One region of the Lentzea sp. NPDC102401 genome, then DNA from elsewhere that is predicted to be linked to it. Evidence: riboswitches for the same ligand, from Rfam matches in the RefSeq annotation. Region 1 holds a riboswitch; each other region holds the start of a gene.
The links. A riboswitch is a leader RNA that binds a small molecule or an ion and turns the genes downstream of it on or off. The one in region 1 is predicted to bind S-adenosylmethionine.

Region 2: linked by a shared signal. The riboswitch ahead of ACIRG5_RS32465 (methionine ABC transporter ATP-binding protein) and the one ahead of ACIRG5_RS16770 (aminotransferase class V-fold PLP-dependent enzyme) in region 1 are both predicted to bind S-adenosylmethionine.
Region 3: linked by a shared signal. The riboswitch ahead of thrC (threonine synthase) and the one ahead of ACIRG5_RS16770 (aminotransferase class V-fold PLP-dependent enzyme) in region 1 are both predicted to bind S-adenosylmethionine.

The regions. Positions count from the first base shown of each region.
Region 1 covers NZ_JBIWKS010000004.1:359,161-362,884, forward strand. The annotation lists gene lspA (signal peptidase II) at 1-175, opposite strand, end outside; gene ACIRG5_RS16770 (aminotransferase class V-fold PLP-dependent enzyme) at 199-1,530, opposite strand; SAM riboswitch class IV at 1,568-1,682, opposite strand; gene ACIRG5_RS16775 (potassium/proton antiporter) at 1,756-3,234, opposite strand; gene ACIRG5_RS16780 (M28 family metallopeptidase) at 3,357-3,724, shown strand, end outside.
Region 2 covers NZ_JBIWKS010000011.1:28,999-32,722, reverse strand. The annotation lists gene ACIRG5_RS32475 (transglycosylase family protein) at 1-1,096, shown strand, start outside; gene rsmA (16S rRNA (adenine(1518)-N(6)/adenine(1519)-N(6))-dimethyltransferase RsmA) at 1,297-2,127, shown strand; SAM riboswitch class I at 2,216-2,309, shown strand; gene ACIRG5_RS32465 (methionine ABC transporter ATP-binding protein) at 2,531-3,529, shown strand; gene ACIRG5_RS32460 (methionine ABC transporter permease) at 3,526-3,724, shown strand, end outside.
Region 3 covers NZ_JBIWKS010000014.1:7,147-10,870, forward strand. The annotation lists gene ACIRG5_RS37565 (glycoside hydrolase family 3 N-terminal domain-containing protein) at 1-104, shown strand, start outside; gene rpsT (30S ribosomal protein S20) at 230-496, shown strand; gene ACIRG5_RS37575 (hypothetical protein) at 597-1,406, shown strand; gene holA (DNA polymerase III subunit delta) at 1,419-2,396, opposite strand; SAM riboswitch class I at 2,475-2,609, shown strand; gene thrC (threonine synthase) at 2,621-3,724, shown strand, end outside.

The DNA of each region.
Region 1 (3,724 bases):
CCTCCTCCGCCCTCGCGGGGGACTCCTCCGGTTTCTCCTCGATCTTCCCCGCGGCCGGCTCCTCGACCACGATCGCGGGCGTCGCGACCGTCTCCGGCTCGCTGACCTGCGCTTCCTCCGGCTTGTCAGCGACCTTCTCGGCAGCTTTCTCCGCGGCCTTGGCCTCGTCACTCACCAGGTCATTGTCCACTACAGGGACTACGCGAGGAACGGCGGCAGGGTTCGGTTGTCGTCCTGCGGAACCCAGCGGCCGTCGCGCTGCGCGTAGGTCCACTTCGGACCCTCGGTGACGAGAGTGCGCAGCGCCGCGACCAAACGGTCCACGTGCTCGGGCGTCGTGCCGAGACCGATCGACGCGCGCACGGCACGTTCCTCGTGCGATCCGGCCTGCTTGACCAGACGACCCACGATCACGTGCGCGCAGAACGCTCCGTCGCGCACGCCGATGCCGTACTCGGCGGACAGCGCCGCCGCGAGGAAGCCCGCGTCGAAGCCGGAGATCGTGAAGCTCACGACGCCCACCTTGTCGGCGTCGGTCAGGATCGCGAGCTCGCGGAGGCCGGGGATCGTGCGCAGGCCGTTCTGCAGGCGCGTCAGCAGTTCCTGCTCGTGCGCGACGGTCTGCTCCCAGTGCCGCGACAGGATCTCGCAGGCCGCGGCCAGCGCGTGCACGCCGACGACGTTCGGGCTGCCGGCCTCGTGCCGCTCGGGCACCGCGGACCAGGCCACGCCCAGGCGGTCGCCGTGGTCGGTCACCTTCGACGTGGCACCGCCGCCGACCAGGTACGGCTGGGCCTGCTGCAACCAGTCCGCGCGGCCGACCAGCACACCCGCGCCGAACGGCGCGTAGATCTTGTGGCCGGAGAACGCGATGTAGTCGACGCCCAGCTCACGGGCGTTGATCGGTCGGTGCGGGGCGAGCTGCGCGGCGTCGAGCGCGATCCGCGCGCCGTGCCGGCGGGCGACCTTCGCGAGCTCGGCGACGGGCCACAGCTCCCCCGTGACGTTGGACGCCCCGGTGACGATCACGAGCCGAGGGCCGACCGGGGCGGCGGCCAACGCCCGGTCCAGCGCGACGATCGCAGCGCCGGACGAAGACGGGGCAGGGACTCGCTGAACGTTCGGCCCGCGCCACGGCAGCAGGGCCGCGTGGTGCTCGCTGTCGAACAGGACGACGGCGGTGTTCTTGGGAACGCTGCGCGCCAACAGGTTCAGCGAATCGGTGGTGTTGCGGGTGAAGACGACGGTGTCGGAGGAGTGCGCCCCGACGAACCGGCGGATGCGGTCGCGGGCCTGCTCGTAGACGCGGGTCGAGACCTGCGAGGCGAACCCGGCGCCGCGGTGCACGCTGGCGTACCAGGGCAGTAGTTCGTCGACGGCGTCGCGCACCTCCTGCAGACAGGGCGCCGAGGCCGCGTGGTCGAGGTTGGCGTAGGTGACGCGCTCTCCGGTGACGAGCGGAACCCGCAGTTCAGCGCCAACGACAGCCGGAACGGCGGTGGTGGTTCCAGGGGTGATCGCGAGCGTCATCGAGCTGCCTCCGAGGCCAGGGGCCCCGTCGTGCGAAGGCCCGCGCTTGACCGGCGCCCCACGCGCCGGACCAGGTCCTCACCAAGGGCACCCCACCGCGGTTGGAGGGTTGCCGGCCAGCAAGCTTGGGCTTGACGCTGGCTCTCATGACCTGCCGACGACGTTAGCGGAGGCCGACGCACTCGTCGACACCTGATTCAGATGCTGGGAAGCGTCGGTGACCGACTAATCGCCGGTCTCGCCCTTCCACCGTGCGTAGCGACCGGCGCGGTCGACGGCACGTACGCGCCGCTCAGCGGCATCGCGCGCTTCCTCGGTGGTGACGATGAGCAACTGGTCGTCCGTCTGCAGCCGGGTCGTCGGTTGTGGCGTGAAACTCTTTCCCGAGCGCACCACGAGGCTGACCGTGGCGCCCACGGGCAGCCGCAGTTCGGTCATGTAGACGCCGTGCAGCTTCGACCCGCGCTGGATGTGCACCTGCAGCAGTTCGGCGCCCAGCTCGTCGAGCGGCGAGGAGTCGACCTGGACCTCCTGCGCCTCCCCCATCTTCACCAGTCCGAGGCGCCGGGCGAGGAACGGCAGCGTCGTGCCCTGCACCACCGTCAGCACGATGACCAGCAGGAACACCACGTCGACCAGTTCGCGCGCGCCCTCGACCCCCTGGATCAACGGGATCAGCGCGAACACGATCGGCACCGCGCCGCGCAGCCCCGACCAGGAGAGGAACACCTGTTCCCGCCACGGCACCTTGAACGGCAGCGAGGCGAGGAACACCGACAGCGGCCGGCCCACGAACGTCAGCACCAAGCCCGCGACCAGGGCGGGGAACAGCACGTCGAGCAGCCGCGACGGCGAGGCGTAGAGACCCAGCAGCACGAAGAGCCCGATCTGGGCGAGCCAGCCGAGGCCTTCTGCGAACGAGAGGGTGTCGGCGCGGTGCGGCAGGCGGGCGTTGCCCAGGACCAGCGCGGCGACGTAGGTGGCGAGGAATCCGGACGCGTGCGCGAGGTCGCCGGCCGTGTAGGCCATCACGCACACGGCCACCGTGGCGAGCGGGTACAGACCGGTGGAGGGCAGTGCCGCGCGTCTGAGCCCGGCCCCGCCGAGATACCCCAGCGCGACACCGATGAGCGCGCCCACACCCAGTTCGTAGATCACCAGCAGCGGCGCGGTCCACGAGATCGCGTCCGACGAGGCCAGCAGCACCACGGCGATGTAGACCGGCGCGTCGTTGAGGCCGGACTCCAGTTCGAGCGCACCGGTGAGCCGCGGCCCCACGCCTAACGAGCGCAGGACGCTGAACACGGCGGCCGCGTCGGTGGACGACAGCACCGCGCCCCACAGCAAGGCCATCCGCCAGTCGAGGCCGAGCAGGAAGTGCAGCGCCGTCCCGGTCACCGCCACGCTCACCACAACGGCCACTGTGGACAGTGCGACGCCCAGCCACAGCGAGGACCTCACCGCGTTCCAGCGGGTCGTGATGCCGCCCTCGGTCAGGATCAGCACGAGTGCCGCGATGCCGAGGGACTGGGTGAGGTCGGCGTCGTCGAACTTGATGCCGAACGCGGCCTCGCCGAGCAGCACGCCGATGCCGAGGTACAGCAGGAGTGAGGGCAGCCCGAGCCGGGTCGACACCCGCACCGCGATCACGGAGATCAGCAGTACGGCCGCGCCGATGCCCAGAACGACCGTGACGTCACCCACCTGGACCATTCTGGTTGATCACCATCGATTCCGACGAATCCGACGATCGCCTCTAGCGGGCTCATGCGCGGTGGAGCATGTTGATCTGTGGCTCAATCCCTAACCCTGCACGGAGTTGAACCATGAGGATCCTGATCGCGCTGGCGGCCGCCTTGATGGTGACCGGAGCGACCACAGCGCAAGCGGCCGCCCCTGCGGCTCTGGCGGCACCGAACATCAATGTCGCGAACGTCCAAGCACACCTGAACCAGTTCCAGTCGATCGCGAACGCCAACGGCGGCAACCGCGCTCACGGACGACCGGGGTACCTGGCCTCGATCAACTGGGTCAAGAGCAAGCTCGACGCGGCCGGCTACACGACGCGCGTGCAGTCGTTCACCTACGGCGGCGCCACCGGCTACAACCTGATCGCGGACTACCCCGGCGGCGACGCGAACAACGTCGTCATGCTGGGCGGCCACCTCGACAGCGTCACGGCGGGCCCCGGCAT
Region 2 (3,724 bases), on a different contig from region 1:
GACGTGGAAGCGCCGCTTCCTCAAGGGCACGGTCGCCGCGGTGCTGGTGTCGATCTCCGGTGGCGGCGTGACCGCGATGGCGATGGACAAGTCGCTGACCGTCGAGGTCGACGGCGCGATGCAGACCGTCCACTCCTACGAGGGCACGGTCGGCGAGGTCCTGGCGGAAGAGGGCATCGTCGTCGGTGAGCACGACGCCCTGTCGCCCTCGCTGAACGCCCCGGTCTCCGACGGCGGCAAGATCAGCCTCGACCGCGGCCGCCTGGTCAAGATGAGCATCGACGGCCAGGCCCGCGAGGACTGGGTCCGCTCGGTCACCGTCGAGGAGGCCGCCAAGCAGTTCGGCGTGCCGCTCGAAGGCGCCTGGATGTCCGCGCCCGGCTCGCACGACGTGCCGCTCGAGGGCATGAGCGTCGAGGTCAAGACCCGCAAGAACATCAAGCTCTTCGACGGCGCGAACCCGGTCCGCGAGGTCCAGACGACCGCACTGACCGTCGACGAGCTGTTGAAGGCCGAGAACCTCAGCCTCGGCCCCGAGGACGCCGTCGCGTCCGGCATGGACGTGAAGCTCGCGACCGGCGCCGAGGTCTACATCTCGCGCACCGGCGTCACGGTCATCAACGTGAACGAGCCCGTCGCGCCGCCGGTCGAGAAGACCAACGACCCGAACATGAACGCGGGCGAGCAGACCGTCACCGACCCCGGCGCGCCGGGCGAGCAGACGTCGACGTACCGCGTGACGGTGAAGAACGGCAAGGAGATCAGCCGCGAGAAGATCGGCGGCAAGGTCACCAAGGAGCCGAAGCCGAAGAAGATCACCGTCGGCACCAAGCCGCTGCCCGACGGTGCTGTCTGGGACCGTCTCGCGCAGTGCGAGGCGGGCGGCAACTGGGCCATCAACACCGGCAACGGGTACTACGGCGGTCTCCAGTTCAACGCGGGCACCTGGGCGGCCAACGGCGGCACCGCGTACGCGCAGCTTCCGCACCAGGCGACGCGCGAGCAGCAGATCGCCATCGCGACCAAGCTCCGCGACCGCGCCGGCGGCACGTACGGCGCGTGGCCGGGCTGCCGCGCCAAGCTCGGCCTGCCGTAAACACGCACAACCCTCTCCGTCCCCCTGACAAGGCCGCCCTGGTTCGCCACGGGCGGCCTTCGTCGTTGCCGAGGCGGGTGAACCCAGGCCGCCGGTCAAGCGGCGATGACCGGCACCGGCTCGGTGCTGCCCATCAGGCCCACGACCGCGGTCCCAGCCCGTCCCTCCACGGGCGAGCCTGCGAGAATGCACCGGTGAGCCTGCTGGGACCTGCCGAAGTTCGTCGTCTGGCTGAAGAGCTGGGCATCCGCCCGACCAAGAAGCTCGGCCAGAACTTCGTGCACGACCCGAACACGGTCCGCAAGATCGTCGCCGCGGCCGGGCTGACGGACGACGACGTGGTCCTGGAGGTCGGCCCCGGCCTCGGCTCCCTGACGCTCGCCCTGCTGCCCGCCGCCAAACAGGTCGTGGCGGTCGAGATCGACCCGCCACTGGCGCAGCGGCTGCCTCAGACGGTCGCCGAGATGGACCCGGACAACGCGGGCAAGCTGCACGTCGTCCTCAAAGACGCCATGAAAGTCACCCAAGAGGACCTGCCGGTCCTACCGACCGCGATCGTCGCGAACCTCCCGTACAACGTCGCGGTCCCCGTGGTGCTGCACCTCCTGGCCGAACTCCCGAGCCTCCAGAAGGGTCTGGTCATGGTCCAGGCCGAGGTGGCCGACCGGATGGCGGCGAAGCCCGGCAACAAGATCTACGGCGTCCCGAGTGTGAAGCTCGCCTGGTACGCGGAGTCCAAGAAGGCCGGCTCCATCGGCAAGAACGTCTTCTGGCCGGCACCCAACGTCGACTCGGGCCTGGTGTGGTTCCAGCGTCACGAAAAGCCGCTGTCCACAGTGGACCGGAAGAAGCTCTTCGCGATCGTCGACGCCGCTTTCGCGCAGCGCCGCAAGACGCTGCGGGCGGCGTTGAAGGGCTGGGCCGGCAACCCGGGAAACATTGACGAACTGCTCGCCGAAGCTGGTGTGGATCCCCAGGTTCGAGGCGAGCAGCTGAGCGTGATCGACTTCATCCGGATCGCCGAGGTCTAGGCCGGGGATCCTTCGGCCAACAGTGTGATCTGTCGAACGAATCGGAATCTGGCTTGCGCAACCGAACGTCCGTCCGGTTGACTGCTACTTGCCATCCGGAGCGACTGAGAGACCTGGCTCTACGACGTCGCAGCAACCACCCGCTGGATGCGGGCAGGTGCTAACGCCAGGACCGATGGAGGAGCACCATGGGTACCGTGCGAATGCTGACGCGCCGTCGAGTCATCGACCAGTGCCGTCGCTCGTCTTCTGCATGTCGTCGCCACCTCGTCTAAGGCGCCTTTTCAGAGTCCTTTGACGCGCACTCAGTCATCGAGTGGCGCACACACCTGAGCAGAAACTTCGACCGCGCACGTCCGTCTCAAACGGACAGTGTGCCGTCGCGCGCAGCCGTGGAGCAGACGTGATCACTGTCGAAAACCTCACCAAGTCCTTCCAGGGCGTCAGTGCCCTCAACGGCGTGACCCTCGACGTCGAGGCCGGAACCGTGCTCGGCGTCGTCGGTCCGAGTGGCGCCGGCAAGTCGACGCTCGCCCGGTGCGTCGCGCTGCTGGAGCGTCCCGACTCGGGTGCGATCCGCGTCGACGGCACTGACATCACCAGCCTCGACGGGTCGGCCCTGCGTGCCGCCCGCCGCCAGATCGGCGTTGTGCCGCAAGGGGATTCGCTCCTCCGTCAGCGCACGGCCGCCGGCAACATCGCCCTGCCGCTGGAGTCCGCGGGCATCCCCGGACCGCAGCGCCGCACCCGTGTGGGCGAGCTGCTGGACCTCGTCGGGCTGACCGACAAGGCCGCCTCCTACCCCGACCAGCTGTCCGGCGGGCAGCGCCAGCGCATCGCCGTGGCGCGCGCCCTCGCCGCCAACCCGTCCGTGCTGCTCGCCGACGAGCCGACCAGCGCTCTGGACCCGGAGACCACCGGTTCCGTGCTGACCGTGCTCGACCGTGCGCGCGCCGAGCTGGGTGTGACCGTTCTCGTCGTCACGCACGACATGGGCGTGGTCCGCAAGATCTGCGATGACGTCGCTGTGCTGGAGCAGGGCCGCGTCGTCGAGCACGGCAAGGTTCTGGACCTGGTCAACGACGTCGCGAGCCGCACGAGCAGTGCGCTGCTGCCCGCCGTCGATCTGAACCCGATCAACGAGAGCAGCTACGACCGCGTCGCGGACGTCGTGCTCGTCGGGTTCGCCGCGGTCGGCGCGTTGCTGCCCGAGGCCGCGCACCGGTTCGGCGTCGAGCTGAACATCGTCGGCGGCGGTCTGACGCGCCTGGGCGAGACCCCGGTCGCGCGCTTCCGGCTCGGCCTGAACGGAGAGCGCTCGGACTCCGCCCTGGAGTGGATCGGCGAGGCCGGCGGCTCGGTGCAGAGGTCCCTGAAGGGCCCCCAGGGAGTAGCTGCGTGAGGTCTGCAACACCCTGGTCCGACGTTTTCTCGTTCCTTCTCGAAGCAACCGGCGAGACGCTGTACATGGTCGGCGTCTCCACCGTCATCGCCACCGTTCTCGGAGTTCCCGTAGGTGTCTGGCTGCAGCTCACCGCCAAGGGCGGGTTGCGGCCGAACACCGCGGTGCACAGGATCCTGAGCTTCGTCACCGACC
Region 3 (3,724 bases), on a different contig from region 1:
CCCTGACCGTCGGCGACGTGGACGGTGACGGACGGCGTGAGGTCGCCCGCGGCGGCTACGAGGCCGTGGTGGGTGCCGAGAAGGCCACCTTCACGGTGCGCTGAGCTGGCCTGATATCCTTCGTCGTCGTGAACGCGCGGCTCTCCGCCGTGGAGGAGACCTGGCCCTTGTGGCCGGTGCCGACATAGCGCGTCACGAACTCCGGTTTCGACAAGAAGGGTGATGTCGCATGGCGAACATCAAGTCCCAGCTCAAGCGGATCAAGACCAACGAGAAGGCTCGCCTTCGCAACAAGTCGGTCAAGTCGTCCCTGAAGACGGCTGTCCGCAAGTTCCGCGAGGCTGCCGAGGCCGGTGACAAGGCGAAGGCCCTGGAGCTGCTGCAGGACGCGTCCCGCAAGCTCGACAAGGCCGCCAGCAAGGGCGTCATCCACGCCAACCAGGCCGCCAACAAGAAGTCGGCGATGGCACTGCGCGCGAACTCCCTCGAGGGCTGATCTCGCTCGTAGCTCGCATCGAGCTTCTGCAAAGGGCTCCACTTCCTCACGGAGGTGGAGCCCTTTCGCATGTGGCCTCGGGCACGGTAGGCGTAGCTCCATGGAATCGCTTCCGCGCATCGACTTCGTCGAGCTTCACGATCTCGACGGCACGCCGGCTGTGTTGCGCACGCTGCACACGGAGTCCATCACGACCATCTACCGGCTGACGGACGCCGCGCGCGAGTACGCACGGCCGTTGGCGCTGGCTCTGCGGTCGGGCGCGGATCATCGGATCGTCGACCTCTGCGCCGGTTCTGGTGGCCCGGTGCCGCTGATCCAGCGCCGGCTGCACGCTTCGGGTGTCCACACCCAAGTCACGCTGACGGACCTGGTGCCGAACGTGCCCGCTTTCGAACGCGTCGCCTCGGCGAACCGGCGGCGGCTGCCGGACCCGTGCTGCTCGGTGGACCACGTGCCGTCGCCGGTCGACGCCACGGACTGCCGGCTGGAAGGGACGCGGACGATCTACGGCGCCTTCCACCACTTCCCGCCCGCGCTGGCCACGCGCATGCTGCAGAACGCCGTCGACACCCGGCAGCCGATGGTCGTCGTGGACACCAAGCGGTCGTGGCTCTACGTGCTGGTCTTCCCGTTCTTCCTCACACTGGCCGTGCTGCTGGCAGCGCCGTTCCAGCGCAATCCCCTGCCGCGCTACGTGCTGCGGCTGGTGCTGACCTACGTCGTGCCGGTGCTGCCGTTCATGATGTTCTGGGACAGCGTCGTGTCGTTCCTGCGCATGTACGGGCGCGCGGAACTGCGGCGGATGGTCGACGGCCTGGACGGCACCGAGTCGTTCGTGTGGACGATCGGCGTCGAACCCGGCTTCACGGGAGCCCAGTACCTGATCGGGATCCCGCGCTCGCAGTGATCTCTCTTGGGATCAACGGCGGCTGTGCGCGGCCACGATCCGAAGCACGGCACGTTCCAGCGCGTAGTCGGCGTCGGCCGCCACGCCCTTCACGTCGGCGTTGAGCCCCGCGACCACCTGCATCGCGTCGGCAAGCCCCGCCTGGTCCCAGCCGCGCGACTGGGCCTGCGCCTTCTTGATCTTCCACGGCGGCATGCCGAGCGGACCGGCCAGGCTGAACGGGTCGGCGCGCCCCACGGCGGTCACCCGCGCGACCGTGCGCACCGCGTCCGCCAGCGCATCCGCGACCAGCACGTGCGGCACGCCGAGCTGCATGGCCCAGCGCAACGCCTCCATGGCGCCGGCCCGATCACCGACGACGGCCTTCTCCGCGACGGCGAACCCCGTCACCTCGGCCTTGCCCTGGTGGTAGCGGCGGATCTCCTCGACCGTCACCTTGCCGTCGGTGTCGGAGACGAGCTGCGACGAGGCCGCGGCGAGCTCGCGCAGGTTCGTGCCCACGGCGTCGATGAGCGTGGCGACGGCCTCCGGGTCGATCTTGCCGCCCGCCCGCCGCACCTCGTTGCGCACGAACGCCTCGCGCTCAGCGGACTTGGTGACCTTGGCGCACTCCGTGACCGCGGCACCGGCCTTCTTCAGCTGCCCGGGCAGGTCCTTGGCCGCCTTGCTGCGACCACCGCCCGTGTGCACGACGACGAGCGTGACCCCGTCCGCAGGCGCTTTGACGTAGGAGAGCACCGTGTCGGCGACCTCCTTGCTGATGTCCTGCCCGTTCTGCAGGACGATCACGCGACCCTCCGCGAACAGCGACGGGCTCACCAGTTCGGCCAGCTCCGGAGCCGTGAGATCAGTCACCTGGACGCGGGTCAGGTCGGCGGTCGAATCGACCTCGCGGGCAGCCTCGAGAGCCGCCCGAACAGCACGTTCGACCAGCAACTCCTCCTCGCCGATGACGAGGTGCAGTGACTCCGGTGCGCTCACGCTCCGCATCTTCCCACGTCCCGAATCGTGGACGTTGGTGGCTGACCACCGGACAGGTGCCGTACGTTGGTAGCCACAACTGAACACCGCTCATCCAGAGGGGCAGAGGGAACGGCCCGACGAAGCCCCGGCAACCGGCGTCACCGCTGTGCGCAGAACTGCGCGTAGAAGACGATCACGGTGCCAATTCCGACCCGTTCGATTTCGCGGGAAAGATGAGGAGATACCTCGCGATGACTGCTGTCTCTGTGCCTACGAGCACCAAGTTCGACCTCGGCCCCGCCCGCGCGCTGCTGTGCCGTGAGTGCGGAAACGAAACCCCTCTCGCTCCTGAGTACGCCTGTCTCGAGTGTTTCGGGCCGCTGGAAGTGGCCTACGACTTCGGGAAGATCCGGCGCGAGGACATCGAGGCCGGCCCCAGGTCGATCTGGCGCTACCGCGGCCTTCTCCCTGTTCCGTCCACTGTGGAACAGCACCCGAACACCGATCCCGGCGGTACCCGCCTGGTCGAGGCGCACAACCTCTCCAAGGCCCTGGGCGTCCGCAAGATCTGGGTGAAGGACGACACCGGCAACCCCACCCACTCCTTCAAGGACCGCGTCGTCGGCGTAGCGCTCGCCGCCGCCCGCGAACTCGGCTTCAAGGTGCTGGCCTGCCCGTCCACCGGCAACCTGGCGAACGCCGTCGCCGCGGCCGCCGCCCGCGCGGGCTGGAAGTCGGTCGTTCTCGTTCCCTCCAATCTCGAGCGCGCCAAGATCCTCATGAGCGCGGTCTACGACGGCGCCCTGATCGCCGTCGACGGCAACTACGACGACGTGAACCGCCTCGCCCAGGAACTCGCCGCGGAGAACGAGGACTGGGCGTTCGTGAACGTCAACGTCCGCCCGTACTACGCGGAGGGCTCGAAGACGCTCGGCTACGAGGTCGCCGAACAGCTCGGCTGGCGCCTGCCCGACCAGATCGTCGTGCCGATCGCGTCCGGCTCGCAGCTCACCAAGGTGGACAAGGCGTTCCGCGAACTCGGCCAGCTCGACCTGGTGGAAGCCACGCCGTACAAGGTGTTCGGCGCGCAGGCCACCGGCTGCTCCCCGATCTCGGCCGCCTTCAAGGCGGGCCACGACGTCATCCGCCCGGTCCGCCCGGACACGATCGCCCGCTCATTGGCGATCGGCGCCCCGGCCGACGGCCCGTACGTGCTCGACGCCGTGCGCCGCACCAACGGCGCCATCGACGACGTCACCGACGAAGAGGTCGTCGAGGGCATCAAGCTACTCGCCCGCACCGAGGGCATCTTCGCCGAGACCGCCGGCGGCGTGACCGTCGCGACGGCGAAGAAG